3 regions of the Glutamicibacter sp. NPDC088483 genome follow, and region 1 is predicted to be linked to each of the others. Evidence: predicted binding sites of a transcription regulator. Region 1 holds the regulator's gene; each other region holds the start of a gene.
What was found. Region 1 encodes LexA, which represses DNA repair genes until DNA is damaged. Its sites were predicted from a motif close to TCGAACANNTGTTCGA; they were not measured.
Positions count from the first base shown of each region.

Region 2: the regulator LexA is predicted to act here: its motif matches at 2,517-2,532, upstream of ACIP6G_RS05195 (DUF222 domain-containing protein).
Region 3: the regulator LexA is predicted to act here: its motif matches at 4,277-4,292, upstream of ruvA (Holliday junction branch migration protein RuvA).

Region 1 covers NZ_JBIVMP010000005.1:376,404-382,358, reverse strand. The annotation lists gene hisB (imidazoleglycerol-phosphate dehydratase HisB) at 1-619, opposite strand, end outside; gene ACIP6G_RS12935 (histidinol-phosphate transaminase) at 642-1,748, opposite strand; gene ACIP6G_RS12930 (LysM peptidoglycan-binding domain-containing protein) at 1,830-2,183, opposite strand; gene lexA (transcriptional repressor LexA) at 2,442-3,161, shown strand; gene ACIP6G_RS12920 (glycoside hydrolase family 76 protein) at 3,218-4,297, opposite strand; gene ACIP6G_RS12915 (ATP-dependent DNA helicase) at 4,403-5,955, opposite strand, start outside.
Region 2 covers NZ_JBIVMP010000002.1:210,395-216,349, forward strand. The annotation lists gene ACIP6G_RS05190 (type B 50S ribosomal protein L31) at 108-365, shown strand; gene ACIP6G_RS05195 (DUF222 domain-containing protein) at 855-2,453, opposite strand; gene ACIP6G_RS05200 (biotin/lipoate A/B protein ligase family protein) at 2,625-3,680, shown strand; gene ACIP6G_RS05205 (hypothetical protein) at 3,747-3,872, shown strand; gene pepN (aminopeptidase N) at 3,903-5,955, opposite strand, start outside.
Region 3 covers NZ_JBIVMP010000002.1:416,909-422,863, forward strand. The annotation lists gene secF (protein translocase subunit SecF) at 1-198, opposite strand, end outside; gene secD (protein translocase subunit SecD) at 191-1,915, opposite strand; gene yajC (preprotein translocase subunit YajC) at 1,976-2,386, opposite strand; gene ruvB (Holliday junction branch migration DNA helicase RuvB) at 2,574-3,623, opposite strand; gene ruvA (Holliday junction branch migration protein RuvA) at 3,650-4,267, opposite strand; gene ruvC (crossover junction endodeoxyribonuclease RuvC) at 4,376-4,975, opposite strand; gene ACIP6G_RS06275 (YebC/PmpR family DNA-binding transcriptional regulator) at 4,979-5,737, opposite strand; gene pdxT (pyridoxal 5'-phosphate synthase glutaminase subunit PdxT) at 5,741-5,955, opposite strand, start outside.

The sequences.
Region 1 (5,955 bases):
ACAGTGCACCCTTCGTGGATGGGATCTTGTCGCCCATGCGCTCATCGCGCTCTACCGCTTCGCGCAATGCGCGCGCGAAGGACTTGAACTGCGCTTCAACGATGTGGTGCGGGTCGCGACCCGAGAGCACCTCGATGTGAGCACAGATCTGTGCGTGGAAAGTGATGGCTTCGAAGACGTGACGGGTCATCGAACCGGTGAAGTGACCACCGATCAGGTGGTATTCCTGGCCCGCAGGCTCGCCGGAGTGCACGAGGTATGGCCGGCCCGACACATCGACTACCGAACGGGACAGGGCTTCGTCCAGTGGAGCGTAGGAGGTGCCGAAGCGGCGGATGCCGGCCTTGTTGCCCAGTGCCACGCGCAGTACTTCGCCAATGGTGATCGCGGTGTCCTCGACGGTGTGGTGAACGTCGATGTGGGTATCGCCGGTTGCACGCACGGTGAGATCGATGAGCGAATGCTTGGATAGCGCAGTCAGCATGTGGTCGTAGAACGGCACCGAGGTGCTGATCTCAGAGACACCGGTGCCATCGAGGTCCAGTTCAACGAATACGGACGATTCGCTGGTCACGCGTTCCATGCGGGCGCGACGTGCGCCAATCAATTCGGCAGACATGTCTTCCTTCGCTTGTCTTTGATTACTTCTGCGAGCCGAGCAGTTCGGCAAGTCGTTCCAAGAAGGCTGTGGTTTCCGATTCGGTTCCTGCCGTAACACGCAAGGTTCCCGGGATTCCATTGTCGCGGATGATGATGCCGGCTTCCAACAGGCCTTCCCAAATCTTGCGGGGGTCTTCGACGCCACCGAAGAAGACGAAGTTGGAGTCGGAGACCGATGGCTTGAGGCCAAGTTCCTTCAGGCGCGCGACGATGCGGTCCCGCTGGGACTTGATGTCCTCGACCTGGGCCAACAGCAACTCGATGTTCTTCAAGGCCGCGATGGCGGTTGCCTGGGTCACTGCCGACAGGTGGTATGGCAGTCGCACCAAGCGGATGGCATCGGTGACTTCTGGCGCAGCGGCCAGGTAGCCTACGCGCGCACCGGCCAGGCCGAAAGCCTTGGACATGGTGCGCGAGACAATCAGCCGCTGGCGGCCTTCGAGCAGGCTCAGCGCCGAGGTGGTGCTGGCCAAGGAGAACTCGGCGTACGCCTCATCCACGATCACCATGCCGTTATGCTCGCTCATGGCTTCATATACCGCGGTGATGACGTCCAGGCCAAGGGCCGTGCCGGTGGGGTTATTCGGAGAGCAGAGAAAAACGATGTTCGGCTTGTGCTCGCGAACCTGTGCGGCTGCGGAATCGGCGGACAACGTGAAATCTGCGGCGCGTTCACCGGCGATATATTTCGTGTCAGTACCACTGGCAAGCAGCGGGTACATGGAGTAGGTAGGGCCGAAGCTCATCACGGCACGGCCGGGGCCGCCAAAGGCTTGCAGGATTTGCTGCAGGATTTCATTGGAACCGTTAGCGGCCCAGATATTGTCCTTTGTGAGCGAGTGGCCGAGGTAATCGGCTAGGAGTTCGCGAAGCTCGGTGAACTCGCGGTCCGGATACCGGTTCAACGTTGCCGCCGCCTTGGCCACCTCTTGTGCAATGGCATCGACGACTGTCGGTGGCAACGGATGGGTGTTCTCGTTGACGTTCAGCTGGATGGGCACGTCAATTTGTGGTGCGCCATAAGGGGATAGCCCGCGGAGATTCTCACGCAAGGGCAGCTGACTCAAAAGTTCACTGCGGTCATTCACGCATCAAGTCTACGTGCGCAGCGCGCCTGCCGGTGAATCCGCTACGGCCACAGGTAACAAACTCGAAGCAAGCTGGGGAAGCTAGCCGGCAAGGACCGGAATCGAGAGGGTTTCGCCGACCTGGATTTCGCTGCCGGTCAGGGCATTGAGTTCGGCGATGTGGCCCACTGCCGAGGTCACGTCGTAACCGGTGGCGTAATCCCGGGCCAGGCTCCACAGCGTATCCCCTGGAATAACGGTGACATCAACGGTTCCGACTCCAACAGGAGTATCGGCTGCGGCATGCGCGTCAGAGGCAAACATGGAGATGAAGAAAGCTGCGGCGATGGTGAGTGCGAAAATGGGCATACCCACAAGCACGGCCCATCCGCGACGGTTGATGCGGATCTTCAGTGGTGCCTGGGTCTGATTTGAGTCAAGTGCGACGGTTGCCATGACTTTGTCTCCTCAAGAAATTCAAGTGATGCGAATTTGTATTCGAAAGCGTAGATTCGAAAACTTGTTCGAACCTCGTATATCTGTTCTAACAGAGGTTTGCGGAACTTGTCCAGAAGTTTTCGAACAAATCTTTGAAAGAAGCTCGCTTATCTACTAAGATTTCGAAGTAGACGAGCAATGAAAACATCTCACCATCTAGCGCCGACAGTTTGGACTTACGAACTTTCGAATGATTGCTAGGGAAGGCAAAATCTCATGTCAGCTTCACAACGCACTCCCCGATCGAATGCACGTTCGCTGACGATTCGCCAAAAGAAGATCCTGGAGACGATCCAGCGGTCAATCGGCAAGAACGGTTATCCACCATCGATGCGTGAGATTGGTGACGCAGTGGGGCTCAAGAGCCTTTCGAGCGTCACCCACCAGCTGAGCCAGCTGGAAAAGCTCGGCTATATCCGTCGAGATCCACGCCGTCCGCGCGCAATGGAAATCCTGCTGCCTCTGCAGCTGGCCGAAGACGCCGAGAAGGCCGAAGTTTCGAAGCCGGTCGAGCCAGATGCCAGCGAAGACGCCAAGATCATTGAATTGAGCACTTCCGCTGACACCACCATGGTTCCCCTGGTTGGCCGTATCGCTGCCGGCGGTCCGATCCTTGCCGAACAGTCCGTCGAAGATGTTTTCTCGTTGCCTCGTCAGCTCGTAGGCCACGGCGAACTGTTCATGCTCAAGGTTTCCGGCGATTCAATGGTTGACGCTGCGATTTGCGATGGCGACTGGGTAGTTGTCCGCCGCCAGCAGACGGCGGACAACGGCGACATCGTAGCTGCCCTGCTCGATGAAGAAGCCACGGTAAAGACTTTCCGGCAGCGTGACGGGCACACCTGGCTGCTTCCGCAGAACTCGCGCTACGAACCAATTTTGGGTGATGCCGCAACGATCATGGGACGCGTCGTCTCGGTGATGCGCTCGCTCTAGAATACGTACGGTCATTGCGCTGGTGCTTGGCACCAGCGCAATTCTCGTTTAACCCGCTATTGGCCGGCGTTCAACTCGAATTGAGCGGCCGCCGAGAAGATCATCCAGCGTTGGATTGCCGCCGAAAGCCGGCGTGGCTCCTGGTCAGCCAGATGGCGCGCCGTTGCCATGACCAGCCTCCTGGCCTGCTCCCGGCTCCGGGCTTCCAAGCGGACATCATTACCGGCGAGGGCCAGATATCGGCAGAGTATCCCCGCGAACAGGTTGCCGTCTCCCCCGCTGTTGAACGAGAGGACCCCGGCAGCAGTTGACAGCGATTTCGTGGTGGCATCGATCAGTACTTGAGCGTGAGCCAGATCAGCAGGCTCGCCAAGCTCAAGCAATGCCCCGAGCACCAGGCCCTGGTTATAGGTGTAGACCGCTGGTTCCACGGCGTGTCCCTGCGTGGTCAACCGAAGTCCGTCCAGATACAGTCCTCGCTCCACGCTGAACAGATTCTTTTCCAGCCACTGGAGAAGCTCTCGCGCGGTCTCTTTCTCCCCGGTACGGGCAAAGAACAGTGCCGCCGGCGCGTTGGCTGGCGTGTTCTTGAAATCCCGCTTTCTGGACCAGTACAGGCCGCCGTCCAGCACCCCATCCATGCCGGCATGGAGCTGCCGTCCCAGCGTCCGAACTGCCGCCTCGGCAGGACGGCTCCTGTGCCCCGTCACCAGCTGCGTGAACTTTGACAGGCGGCCGCTGGCCAGGGCAAGCCAAGCCATGTCGTCGAAGAAGTAGTTGGGCAAGATCCCGAAGTTTCGAATTCGAATGCCGCGCAATAGGCCGTTGGCCCGGGCAAGCGCTTCGCGCGCCCGGTGTTCGTTGCCTTCGTCCCAGTACGATCGGCCCTCATCGATGATGGCATCCAGATAGTGCGCCTGCCACCAATAGTTCCACTCCGCAAGCGGGTGCGCGAAACCATTGAGATTGCTGAGCATGCTTCCGTCGCGCAACCGATGCGCTTTGCTGTAGCTCTGTCCAATCCACGTTCCGGGCAACCCCATGAGGCGATGCCCGAACCGCTGGTGGGTGTCGATCGCGGCTTGGTGCGCCAATTCCTGCATGGACTCCATGGTGCCTTCCGATTCGAGCTTCATCAGTTCTTGTCACAGACCTTAGTGCATCTGGAAGCATCATGCTGGTACCGGTTAAAGAACACGAGCTGTCCCGAAGGACAGCTCAAGTTCATATTCTGGTTGCGGCTATTTCCCGCCCGGGTTCAATCGCTTGAGAACACCAGTAATGACCTTCTTATCGACAGTCGGCCACATCGGAGGCAGGGTAGCTTTCAAGAAGCTGCCATACCGCGCCGTGGCCATGCGCGAATCAAGGATCGCCACAACGCCCTTATCCCCGACCGAACGAATCAAGCGCCCAGCACCCTGGGCCAGGCGAATCGCCGCATGGGTGGCGGCAACCTGCATGAAGCCATTTCCGCCATGCTTGGCCACGTCCTCGGAACGGGCCTTGGAGATAGGATCATCCGGGCGCGGGAAAGGAATCTTGTCGATGATGACCAGCCGGCAAGAATCGCCTGGCACGTCCACGCCCTGCCACAAGGTCATGGTTCCAAACAGGCAGGTGTCGCGTTCGCTGCTGAACTGTTCGACCAGCGACTTCATGCTGGCTTCACCCTGGCACAAGATTTCCACGTCCAGGCGCTCGCGCAAGATGCTTGCCGCTTCCTCGGCGGAACGCTTGGAAGTGAACAGCGCCAAGGCGCCGCCACCGGAGGCCTTGATGAGATCTTCGATCTCATCCAGCGTCTCCGCCGCCAGTTGGCGTCCTGGCTTGGGCAGGTGCTTGGCCACGTAGAGGATGCCCTGCTTGGGGTAATCGAAAGGGCTGCCAACATCTACGCCGGTCCATGATGGAGCGCCGGCGCCCATCAGGCCCAAGGAGCCTGCTACCGAGTCGAACTGCGAGCCAATGGCCAAGGTGGCGCTGGTCAATACGACCGTGCGCCCGTCGAAGAGGCCCTCGCGCAACTTGCCGGCCACCGACAACGGTGCCACGTTCAAGGTTGCAGGCTGGCTCTCATCGGCCTCGACGTAGCCCCGGCCTTCGACAAACTCCCGCGGACGGGTGGTGTACAGGACCTCGCGGCGTTCTTCGGATTCGAGCATGCGAATCGCATCATCCATCACGGCCTGCAGCTGGGAGCGGGCAGTCTGGCGGCCGCCATCGGCCGGTGCATTGGCTTCGGGCTTGGACAGCGCCAGAGCCAGCCGGGCCTGCTCCACGATGTCGTTCAGGGCAATGCCCATGTCTTCGCGCAGACCATGTTCCAGCAAGCCTGTCGGCAACCCGGTCAACGACTTTTCCAGGCGGTTTGCGGCCTTGACCATCTCATCCGCATTGATACCGCAATGGCGCTTGGCACCGCCAGCGGCGGTAAGCACCATGCGCGAGGAGAGCGCGCCCGAAACCGAGCTGGTCACGCGATCTTGCAGTTCGTGGGCCTCATCGATGATCGCGACTTCGAAGTCCGGGAGAACCGAAAGCCCCTCGAAGGCCGAAACCGCCAGCAACGCATGGTTCGTAATGACCACGTCGGACTCGGCGGCACGGGCACGCGCCATTTCCGAGAAGCATTCGTCCGCCATCGGGCACTTCTGCGAGCCGAGGCACTCCATGGCCGAAACCGAGACCTGCTTCCAAGCCTTGTCACTAACCCCGGGCACCAGTTCATCGCGGTCACCCGTGTCGGTCTCTTCGGCCCATTCACGCAGTTTCATTACTTCGCTAGCCAGCG
Region 2 (5,955 bases), on a different contig from region 1:
GTCTGTGCATTGAGGTCTCTTCATGGAGCCCTGAATGCGGGACACAATTTCCGAGTAAGTAGCTACTGGCAAAATCCAGTGGCCATAAACAAAAAAGGTGTATAGCTATGAAGGCTGATATCCATCCACAGTACGGCCCAGTTGTCTTCAACGACCTGGCATCCGGCGAGAAGATCCTGACCCGTTCGACCGCTAAGTCGGACAAGACCATCGAATGGGAAGATGGCAACACCTACCCAGTAATCGACGTCGAAATCTCGGCAGCTTCGCACCCGTTCTACACCGGCAAGCAGCGCATCATGGACACCGCTGGTCGTGTCGAGCGCTTCAACGCCCGCTTCAAGGGCTTCGGCGGCAAGAAGTAATACTTCGTACCTAGCAAGCTTTCGCGGCGTGTTTCCAGTATTTGGAAACACGCCGCTGCTGCTTTAACAGCACACCTGTCCATCAGTGACTGAAAAATGTTTTCACGGAACCGTCTAAGAGGATTCGTTTTTCGCGCCACGATGCGCATCGCGGCATCTTGGCAGTTTCCTGGATGCGCCAGTGACTGAAAAATATTGTCAGCAGCGTCCGCCCCAGCGTCGTTCGGCGCAATAGCCGTCGGGGCAGCCGGGGATGACTGAAAAATATTGTCAGGAGCGTTTGCCCAGAGCTTTTCGGTGCTATAGCCGTCGGGGTTTCCAGTGGCGGCTGAATAAGGATTCGCTGACTCGTCGAAGCAGACGTCTTGGCCGCACTGCTCCGAGCAACTGGCTCCATCGCCGTTGCGTGAATGGTGTTATTGGTGGTGTGGAGGTGCTGGTGACTGAAAAATTCTGTCACCCAAAAACCGGTCAATCGGGATAGCGTCCTCAGCCTGTTTCCTTCTGGCCGTCATCTGGCGGCGATTCAGGACCGGGATCCTCGTCTGGAATGTCGACGCGAGGCTTGAGCCCAAGTACCCTGCGTACTTCTGCCGTGAGTCGAATATGCGGCAAAGGAATGACCTTAGGGCGCTCTGGGCAATGATCATTTACATGATCGAATTGGTCCACACGCTTGACGCTTTCCGGAATAACGAGTGCGCTCAGCCCGTGTGGAGTCACCCACATCTTGGATCCGTCAGGACGCGGAACGACTTTCCAACCCAATGCATGCTTGAACATTTGATGCTGCTTGCACAGCAGATGCGTATTGTCCCTGGTCGTATGCCCTCCGTGAGCCCAGCCATTTATATGGTCAATCTCGGAGCGGTCAGCTGGACGGCGACAGCCGGGGAAGCAGCAATGCTCATCGCGGTGCCGTAACAGATCCTTGAGACTCTGCGAGGGCCGGTAGCGCCTGCGCTCGACATCTATCGCGGCGCCAGTCCATGGATCGGTCAGCACGCGCTGGAACGAAGGCGCATCCTTTGCCAACGCCAATGCGACCCCCAGTGGGATGGGGCCGTAGCCTTCCAGGTCAGCCACGGTCCTTGTGGGATCCGCCAGCATTTCCACCGCGGGAATCGTGATGGATACCCGTGGCTTGAGGGGCGTGCCTTCCCGGTCCGGCCAGCCGTTGAGGATGATGTCTGCAAAGGCGTCCGCTTCTATTTGCTCCCGGGTACGGGGATCCTGCGGATCGTTATGCTGATCAGCTAGCCACTTCACGGAGTTCTTGATGGAATGAATCACTGCGGCACTGTTGTAGTACTTGAGGGTGGACATGCCATTTTCGTTATCCCATAGCGTGAGCTTGCGATTCTTTTCAGACTTCTTGTGCCTTTGTTCGGCGGCCTCCGGGCACATCCTGTCATGGAACCGGCGTGCGCGTTGGTATATCGCGTCATCAGACGCAGTCTTCGCCATGGGCAACAGCACGCGTTGCATCTGCATGATTTGTTCGGGGAGCAAGTCCTGCGAATACTTCACGATGTCATGCGCTGCCTTGGGCGTGATCTCTCCTGCAGCCAGAGCCGTGAGGGTTTCCTTGCAGGCGTAGCGAAGACCCTTGGCATAGAACATCCGCTTGCCTACCATGCGAGGGGTCTCACTCAGCGCGACAGCCGCTTCTGCGATGAAGTTGGAGTTGATGACCTGGTCACTGCCGCGGTCAACGCCATAGTATTGAGCACTTTTCCGAGCCTCGCGTTCCTCCTCCTCGGTAGTGGTCCCCGCGGTGGCGATCATATCGGCAAATGATTCACTGACTTGTTCTACTGAATCGGCCAGCAGCACAGATGTCATTGCATCGAGGATGCTCTGGATGCGCTGGATTTTCTTCAGCCGTTCGAGGGCGTCGCCGGGGCCATTGAGCGGGCCCGCGTCGAAGAGCTCATCTGCCAATTGCTTCAGCGGACCATGGAACAGGTGATGTTCGAGATGGTCGCTGAATAACGAATCCTTGTGGGATTCCGTGCGAGTGCCAGTTGGGGGCAACGGTAGACGATGTTCATCATCGTCGTCATGGATGAAATCGGGTATAGCCATAGTTAATTATCCTGCTGGCAACAGACAGTTTGGCCCGGAAATCCGCGGAATGTGGAAGTATTCTCGAATATTTATTCGATTGTTATCCGGCGTCGAATGTTGCCACTGCGAACCACCGAATCCGGGGGCGCGTGGATTCGACTAGTGGGCAGCCGGGGATAGAATGAAACCATGAAGCATCATGGTGAATACAAGGTAGTCGGTGGCAAATTAGTCGTTGTAGATCTGGATACTTCCGATGGCGTGATCACCGAAGTGTCATTGAATGGCGACTTCTTCCTGGAACCAGATGATGCACTCGATGACTTGAATGATGCGCTACGCGGTTTGCCAGCGGACGCCAGCCACAGCACCATACGCAATGCGGTAACCGACAATCTGCGTGAAGGCGTAGTGATGTTCGGTTTTGACGAAGACGCCATCGCGCGCGTCGTCCGCCGGGCGCTGGGACACGCCACCAAGTGGGAAGACCACGAGTGGGAAGTCCTGGGCCCGGAGATCATTCCAATCACCGAGCAAGTGGCGCTGGATGAGGTGCTGACCCGGCAAATCGCCAAGGGGGCCCGCAAGCCGACCATCCGCTTCTGGGACTGGAGCGAAGGCGCCGTCGTGATCGGCTCCTTCCAGTCGCTGAAGAACGAAGTGGACATGGAGCAAGCCGAAAAGCACGGCATCCAGGTGGTTCGCCGCATTTCCGGAGGCGGCGCGATGTTCATGGAAGCTGGCAACTGCATTACCTACTCGCTCTACGCTCCTGAATCCCTGGTGGACGGCATGAGCTTTGCCGATTCCTACCCGTACCTGGACGCCTGGGTGATGGAAGCGCTGGAAAGCATCGGCCTGGAAGCGTACTACAAGCCGCTGAACGACATCGCGACCCCTGCCGGCAAGATCGGCGGCGCAGCGCAAAAGCGCCTGGCCAACGGTGCGATGCTGCACCACGTCACCATGAGCTACGACATCGACGCGGAGAAGATGACCCAGGTGCTGCGCATTGGCCGGGAGAAGATCTCCGACAAGGGCATCACCTCAGCGGTCAAGCGTGTGGATCCGCTGAAGTCGCAGACAAAGCTGGATCGCATGGAGATCATCAACGTCATGATGGACACCTTCGCCAAGCGCACCGGGGCCAAGCCGGCGCAGCTGGATGCCGAATCCCGTCTGGCGGCGAAGGAATTGGCCGAGGCCAAATTCGCTACCGCGCAGTGGACCGCGCGGGTTCCGTAGCGAGCCAAGATCCAAGGGCCTGTTCTCGATCAAGTTCGAGGCCAGGCCCTTGTTTCGCTTGAGGCCATGGTTGCTGTGGCCCTGCCATCTCCGCTGGGCCGGCCGGGTTCGGCCGCAGGGCAGACCCGCACTGGAACCGGTTGCGCCACCGGCAACGGCCTGCGGCTCTTGGCCGGCCCGCTGCGTGGATAAGCAGCGGGCCGGCCTTCGGAGGGCCAGCGCCTAGCGGCTGGTGCGGCTGTAGGCCTGGGCCTTCAGCGAGCGTTCCAGTTCTGCGCGTTCCTCAAGCAGGATGCGCTTGAGGGCGGCCGGTGCGCTCTCATGGCGTTCCAGCCAGCTGGTCGCGGTAGCCAGTGCATGGTTCTGCTCGATGGCGCCCTGGAGATCCTGGTGCCCTGGATACAGCCCCTCGATCACGCGCGTGGCGAATTCCATGCCCATGGTCTCGAAGACCGGCAGGATCGCGGCCCAGTAGCGTTCCTCGAACGGTGCCAGCAGGGCGGAGGAACCCATGGTGAAGCCCAGCGCGGTGGCCGAGAGGGCATCGTTGGACAGCTCCCCGTGTTCATCGCGCGCCATCAGCACGGTGTCGAAAGCGGTGTCCTTGGCCTGCGGATCCGGGCGCGCCGCCAGCGCGGTGCGAACCGAATTCTGCGCCACGCTGGTGGGGTTGGCCTTGGCCGCTTCGTGCATGGATGCCTCGGCGGCCTCGTCGAGCCGGCCGGAAGCGGCCAGCGCGATGTAGGAACCCCACAGCAGCTGCTCATCGACGGTGACCTGGTAGGCATTGGGCTGCTCGCCCAGGAAGGCGTCGAGCACCTCCGGAGCCACGCCGGCACGGGCCAGGCGAACCAGGGTGCGCGCGGTGGTGGTCTGCTGGTCTCCGCCGGCCTCGAACCGGGTGAGCCACCCGGTGAGGGTTGCGGCGGCCTTCTGGCGCAGCTCCGCGCGCAGCTCGGGGGCAACGTACTTGGAAATCGAGGTGGCCAACTGGTCGGTAAGCACCCCGAAGACGCCCGCGTCGGTGACGGCGTGCGCGTGATCGAGGATCGCCTGCACGTAGCTTTGCGCATCCAAGGTGGCCGAACGCACCGCATCCCACAGCGACGCCCAGCAGGTGGCGCGGGGCAGCGAGTCGCCCAGGCCCGAGAGGTGGCCGAGCAAGGTGGCACGCGAAACCGGGTCGAATTCGATCAGCGCATAGGTCTCATCGCCGTCGTTGGGCAGCAGCAGATCCGGGATCCGGCGTCCAACCAGGAAGTCCAGGGCCGCCGATTCGCCGGAGAGCTCCACGTCCACCGAGTCGGTGCGCACCAGCTGGCTCCCGTCCAGCTGGTAGGCGCCGACCGAGAGCACGTGCGGGCGGGCGATCTTCTGCCCGGTGACCGGATCGGTGCCCGACTGGATCAGCGATGCCGCGGTGATGGTGCCGCCGGCATCGGTGGTGTATTCGACGTGCAGCTTCGGCACGCCGCTGGTCTTCAGCCAGGCATCCGCCCACTGGCCCATATCGCGGCCGCTGGCCGCTTCGAGCGCTTCGAGGAAGTCATCCAGCGAGGTATTGCCGTAGGCGTGCTTGCGGAAGTAGGCGCGGGCGGCGTCGCGGAAGGCCTCGGCGCCGACAAAGGCGGCCAGCTGCTTGAGCACGCTGGCGCCCTTGGCATAGGTGATGCCATCGAAATTCTGGTCCGCGGCCAGCAGGTCCGGGATGTCGGCCACGATGGGGTGGGTGGTGGGCATCTGGTCGGCCACGTAGGCCCAGGCCTTGCGGCGCGCCGCGAAGGTGGTCCACGCGGTGGTGAAATCGGTGGCTTCGTCGTTGGCCAGGGTGCCGATGTAGTCGGCGAAGGATTCCTTGAGCCACAGGTCATCCCACCACTTCATGGTGACCAGGTCGCCGAACCACATGTGCGCCATTTCGTGCATCAGGGTGTTGCCGCGCTGCTCGTACTGCCCTTCGGTGGCGTGCGAGGTGAAGACGTAGCGTTCGGTGAAGGTGACCAGGCCCGGGTTTTCCATGGCGCCGAGGTTGTACTCCGGCACGAACGCCGAGTCGTACTTGCCCCACGGGTAGGGGTAGTCGAACAGCTGGTGGTAGTAGTCCAGGCCCTGGCTGGTCAGCTTGATGATCTCGTCGCCGTCGAAGTGCCCGGCCAGCGAGGCGCGGCAGGTGGCGGCCATCTCGATGCTCAGCTCTTCGCCGTCATCCAGCCGCTGGAGGTGCTCGCCGTGCACCACGTGGTACGGTCCGGCCAGCACCGCGGTGATGTAGCTG
Region 3 (5,955 bases), on a different contig from region 1:
CTGCACATCCGAAACGGTGAATTCAGAACCACCGCGGAAGTCGATGCCCAGGTTGAAGCCGCCCTTGACCACTGGAAGCAGGATCGACAGCATCACCAGAATACCGGCGATCAGGAACCACAACCGGTACTTGGAGGTGAACGGGTAGGAACGCTTGCCGGTGTAGAGCTCGTTGCCCCAAGTGACTAGCTTATTCATTGTTCTCCTCCTGGGCCTTGGCCTGCGTGCTGGCTGGCTGTTCGGCCTGTGCACGGCGACGCTCGGCAATCGTCATGCGCTTGGCGGCCTCAGCCGAGGCCTTCGCATTCTTCTTGCCGCGGTTTGCCACAACGTTTTCATCGAAGCGGCGAACCTTGCCTGCACCTTGGTACAGCGGCTTGACGCCAAGCAACGATGGATCCATGCCCGAGAGCGGGTGGCCGTTGGCGAAGAACTTGGTGCGTGCCAGCAGGACCAAGGTTGGATGGGTCAGTCCGTACACGACCACGAGGTCAACGATTGCGGTCAGGCCCAAGGTGAAGGCGAAGCCTCGCACGTTGCCCACGGCAACGATGTAGAGCACTACTGCAGCCAACACGTTCACGGCCTTGGAGGCCAGAATGGTGCGCTTGGCACGCTTCCAGCCGATATCCACGGCGCTTGCCAATGGCCGGCCTTCGCGCAGCTCATCTCGAACACGCTCGAAGTACACGATGAACGAGTCCGCGATCAGGCCGATCGCTACGATCAAGCCAGCCACGCCCGCCAGCGACAGGCGGTAGTTCATGCCCCAGCCAAGCAGGACCAGGCAGAGGTAGGTCAGCACACCGGCGACGAGCAGCGAAGCGATGGTCACCAAGCCCAGGGCGCGGTACTGGAACAGCGAGTAGATAAATACCAGGACCAGGCCGATAACACCGGCAATGAGGCCCGCGGTCAGCTGGTCAGCACCCAGCGTTGCAGAAACCTGGCGCTCTGACTGGATGTCGAAGCTGATTGGCAGTGCGCCGTACTTCAGCTGCTCGGCCAGCGCCTGCGAGGTGTCCTGGGTGAAGCCACCGGAAATCTGCGGACGGCCATCGGAGATCACCGCATTGGTGGTTGGCGCCGAGATGGTCTCGCCATCAAGCACGATCGCGAACTGGTTCTGCGAACCCTGCAGGGCAATCAGACGCTGCGTGGTGTCGGCGAAGATCTTGGTGCCTTCGGCATTGAACTCGATCACGACAACCCATTCGCCGGTGACCGAACCGTTGACGCCGCGAGCGAGCTGCGCGTATGCGTCCTTGATCTTGTCGCCGGAGATTTCCTGTGGGCCAAGGATGTACTTGACGCCCATGTCCGTATCGCAGGAGATCATTGGCTTGGCTGGGTCCGCAGCGTCCCCGCCGCGGTCCTTGAGCTCGGTTTCGCAGTCGTAGCCTTCAAACTCCTGGAAGAGCTCTGCGGTGATCCAGTTGGTGTCCGATGGGTTCTCTGGCTTGCCCTCAGGCTTTGGCAGTTCTTCCTTGGGAGTGCGATCTTCCTCAGGGGTGGCTGCGTAGCTGCCGGTGATCAGCACCGGGCGGAACTCCATGTTGGCCGAGGCCTGGATCAAATCGCGAGTGGTCTGGTCCGGGGTGCCGGGCATCGAGACCACAACGTTGCGACCGGACTGGGTGGTGATTTCCGATTCGGTAACACCGGAACCGTCCACACGCTGGCGGATGATCTCCACCGCTTGGTCCAGTTGTTCTTGGTTGATTGCTTCGTCGCCCTGGACCCGAGGGGCCAGGATCATCTCGGTACCGCCTTCGAGGTCGAGGGCGAGCTTCGGTCCCCATCCGGTTTTACCGTTCGCTGCACCGGCTATCAACACGCCAGTTGCGATGATGAAGACGATCAGCAACCATAGCAACGCTTTGCGCGCCTGCTTAACAGGTCTGATTGATGACATCTATTGTGCTTTCTGGTTTGGGTGGCTTAGCCTTCAGGCCACCGCTATGCTGCCCGGGACTTAGGCGTTGCGCTCGTCCTTGCCCTCATCGTTCAGGCGACGCAGGGACTCTTCCGGGGTTTCGGTGGTGCTGGCGGATTCTGCTGCGCCGTCGGCCACGGCCGGGGTTGCTGCATCCTTGTCCAGGAAGGTGGCAATGGCCTGGCGGTGCAGGTTCAGCACTACGCCCGGTGCGACCTCGACCTGGACGCGATCCTCTGCGTCAACGCCGACGACGGTGCCGAAGATACCCGAGTTGGTCATCACCTTGGCGCCTGGCACGGTGTTGTTCTTCAGCTTCTCCTGCTGGGCGGACTGCTTCTTGCGGCCACGGAACATCATGAAGATCAGCACTGCGAACAGCGCGACCATCAGGATCAGCGAAGGGTTGAAGCCGCCACCAGCGGCCTGAGCGATTACGAGGGGATTCACGTATTTACCTGCTAACGAATTGTTGCGATTTGATCTGAAGTTCTGGGATGCTGTTGCGGCTATTTCTGGCGTAATACAGCAAAGACGCCCCACCTCGCCCCGAAACGGGCATAGGTCGGGCGTCTTTAGTCTAATGCGTCACGGTGAACCGGCAGACCATTTACGCGGGCAGTGAAGTAATGCCTGCCTAATCCTCATCGTTTTCATAGCTTTGCGCACTGGCGAAGATCGCATCCTTTGGCATCGCCAAGCCCAGATGCGCCCAGGCCCCGGGCATGGCAATACGACCGCGCGGGGTCCGGCCCATCAGCCCTTCGCGCACCAGGTATGGCTCTGCGACGGTCTCGACGGTTTCGGTTTCTTCACCCACGGCGATGGCCAGGGTCGATAGCCCCACCGGTCCCCCGCCGAATTTGGTGCACAAGGCTTCGAGCACACCCCGGTCCAGGCGATCAAGGCCACGTGCATCGACCTCGTACATATCCAAGGCGGCCTCGGCCGCTTGGGCATCGATCTCTTCGAGCTTATGCACCAGCGCCCAGTCACGCACGCGACGCAGCAGGCGGTTGGCGATACGGGGCGTACCGCGGGAGCGTCCGGCGATCTCGGTGAACGCGGCCGAAGTGACGCTCAGATCAAGCATCATGGCCGAACGGCGCAAAACCAGTTCAAGCTCCTTGACCGCGTAGAACTCCAGATGGCCAGTGAAGCCGAAGCGGTCACGCAACGGGCCGGGCAATAGTCCGGCGCGCGTGGTTGCGCCAACGAGGGTGAAGGGCGGAAGCTCCAGCGGAATGGCCGTGGCGCCGGCGCCCTTTCCGACGATGATATCTACGCGGAAGTCTTCCATGGCCATGTAGAGCATTTCCTCGGCCGGCCGGGACATGCGGTGGATTTCATCGAGGAACAGCACCTCGCCTTCGGTCAACGACGAGAGGATCGCGGCCAAGTCACCGGCGTGTTGGATCGCTGGGCCGGAGGAAATGCGCAATGGCGCGTTCATCTCGGCGGCGATAATCATCGACAAGGTGGTCTTGCCCAGGCCCGGCGGGCCAGAGAGCAGAACGTGGTCCGCGGTGCGTTCGCGGATTTTCGCTGCTTCAAGCACCAGCGAGAGCTGCTGGCGCACTCGGGATTGGCCCACGAAGTCGTCGAGGTTCCGCGGGCGCAGGGCCGCTTCGATTACCCGTTCCTCGGGTTCGCTGCCGGCATTCGTGAGCCCGGTAGAGTCATTCATGATCAGTTGATCCTCTCGCAGACCGCTTAGGCGCGGGTTCCGCTGGACATGCTGCGCAGTGCAGCACGCAAGATTTCTGCGACGTTGCCGGTGGCAACGACATCTGGATCAGCCTTGGACAGCGATTTCAGGGTGCTGGTTGCATCCTTTTCGCTCCAGCCCAGGCCGGTCAGCGCCTCGATCACCTGCGGTTCCCAGACGCTCGCGTTGCCGCCGCCAGAAACCGGGGCCGCTGGCGCGCCAGTCGGGATCAGCTTGCCGTTCAGTTCCAGCACGATGCGGCTCGCGCCCTTGGGGCCAATGCCCGATACCTTGGTGAAAGCGGCGGTGTCCTTGGTGTTCGCCGCGATGCGGACTTCCTCCGGAGAGTGCACCGCCAAGATGGCCAAGCCGGTGCGTGGCCCGATGCCCGATACGGAAACCAGGACCTCGAAGACATCGCGTTCCTCAGCGGTAGCGAAGCCGAAGAGGGTCATCGAATCCTCGCGGACCACCATGGAGGTGAATACCGTAGCCTCGCGTCCTGCCTGCAGGGTGGACAGCGTCCCGGGGGTGGCATTGACCAGCATCCCGAAGCCGTTAACGTCAATTACCGCGGTGTTCAGGGCTACCGCCTGCACGGTGCCGGTCAATGAGCTGATCATGCCACTCCTTGGGATATATGTTCGATCGAACCCAGTTTATCGAAGATACCTACGAATATCGATCCGCCGCGTTCCCCGGTGGGTCGAGGCCGCTGCCGTGCTGGCCGGCTAGCGGCGCACTGCGCGGCGCTTGGCCGACGCCTCGGCGGCAATCCACGCCTGCTGCGCACCGGTCAGCTGCGACGAACCACCGGCATTAGCCGCGGAGGCCGAGGCATTCGAGCCGGTGGCCGCACCGCGCCAACCGTGGGTAATCGCCAAAGCCACCGCATCAGCGGCGTCGGCAGGCTTAGGCGGTTCATCGAGCCGGCAGATCTTGGCAACCATCTTGCCGATCGCCGCCTTGGTGGCCTGTCCCGAACCGGTAACCGCCGCCTTGACCTCGGTCGGCGTGTGCAGGGCCACGGGTATCCCGCGTCGCGCTGCCGCGGTGATGACAACACCGGTGACCTGCGCGGTGCCGATGACCGTGGAGACGTTCGCCGAAGCGAACACGCGTTCCAAGGCGAGCACATCGGGCTGATGAAGATCCAGCCATTCGTCGATGGCGTTGGCGATCTTCAAGAGCCGGGCATCGAGCGGAGTGCCCGGAGGGGTGCCGGCGACGGTGACGTCCACCAGCGAAACTTGCCTGTTTGCAGCGACGTCGACCACGGCAAGACCGCAACGGGTCAGGCCGGGATCGACGCCAACAACACGTAAGGCCAAGCCTTACTGCTCTTCGTCCAGCGCGGCGCGAACCTCGTCGGACAGATCAGCGTTGGTGTAGATGCCCTGGACATCATCCAGTTCTTCCAGCGCGTCGTAGAGCTTGAGGAACTTGCGAGCTCCATCAACGTCCAGGTCGACCTTCATCGATGGAATGAATTCCATTTCGTCGGACTCGTAGGCGATGTCCGCTTCATCCAGTGCAGTGGCCACAGCGCGCAGGTCCGAAGGATCGCAGACGATGGCGAAGTTCTCGTCCTCGTCCATGATCTCGTCGGCACCGGCGTCCAGCACGACCATCAGCAGGTCGTCTTCGGTCAACTCGCCCTTGGGCAGGCGGACAACGCCCTGGCGGTTGAACAGGTAGGCGACCGAACCCGGGTCGGCGATGGTGCCGCCGTTGCGGGTGATGCCCACGCGCACCTCGGAGGCTGCACGGTTCTTGTTGTCGGTCAGGCACTCGATCAGCAGGGCCGAGCCCTGCGGGCCGCGTGCTTCATAGATGATCTCGGTGTAGTCGACGACCTCGCCGGTCAGGCCTGCGCCGCGCTTGACGGCGCGGTCGATGTTGTTGATCGGCACGGAGTTCTTCTTGGCCTTGCTGACAGCAAGTTCCAGTGCCGGGTTGCCGGCCATGTCGGCGCCGCCGGCACGGGCGGCAACTTCAATGCCCTTGATGAATTTTGCGAAGGCCTTGGCGCGCTTGGCGTCGATCGCGGCCTTCTTGTGCTTGGTAGTTGCCCATTTGGAGTGGCCTGACATGCTTTAAGCGTCTCCTCGCGTGAGATTGATGAAAAATTGGTGGATAGCGGTGCTGCCGGTGACTTCCGGGTGAAAGCTGGTTGCCAACAATTTTCCCTGGCGTACTGCAACAATTCTACCCTGTTCGTGATCCGTCCCCGCTTGAACGGTGCTGATCACTTGCACGTCCGGGCCAATTTGCACGGCTTCCGGTGCGCGGATGAACACCGCTTCGAGAT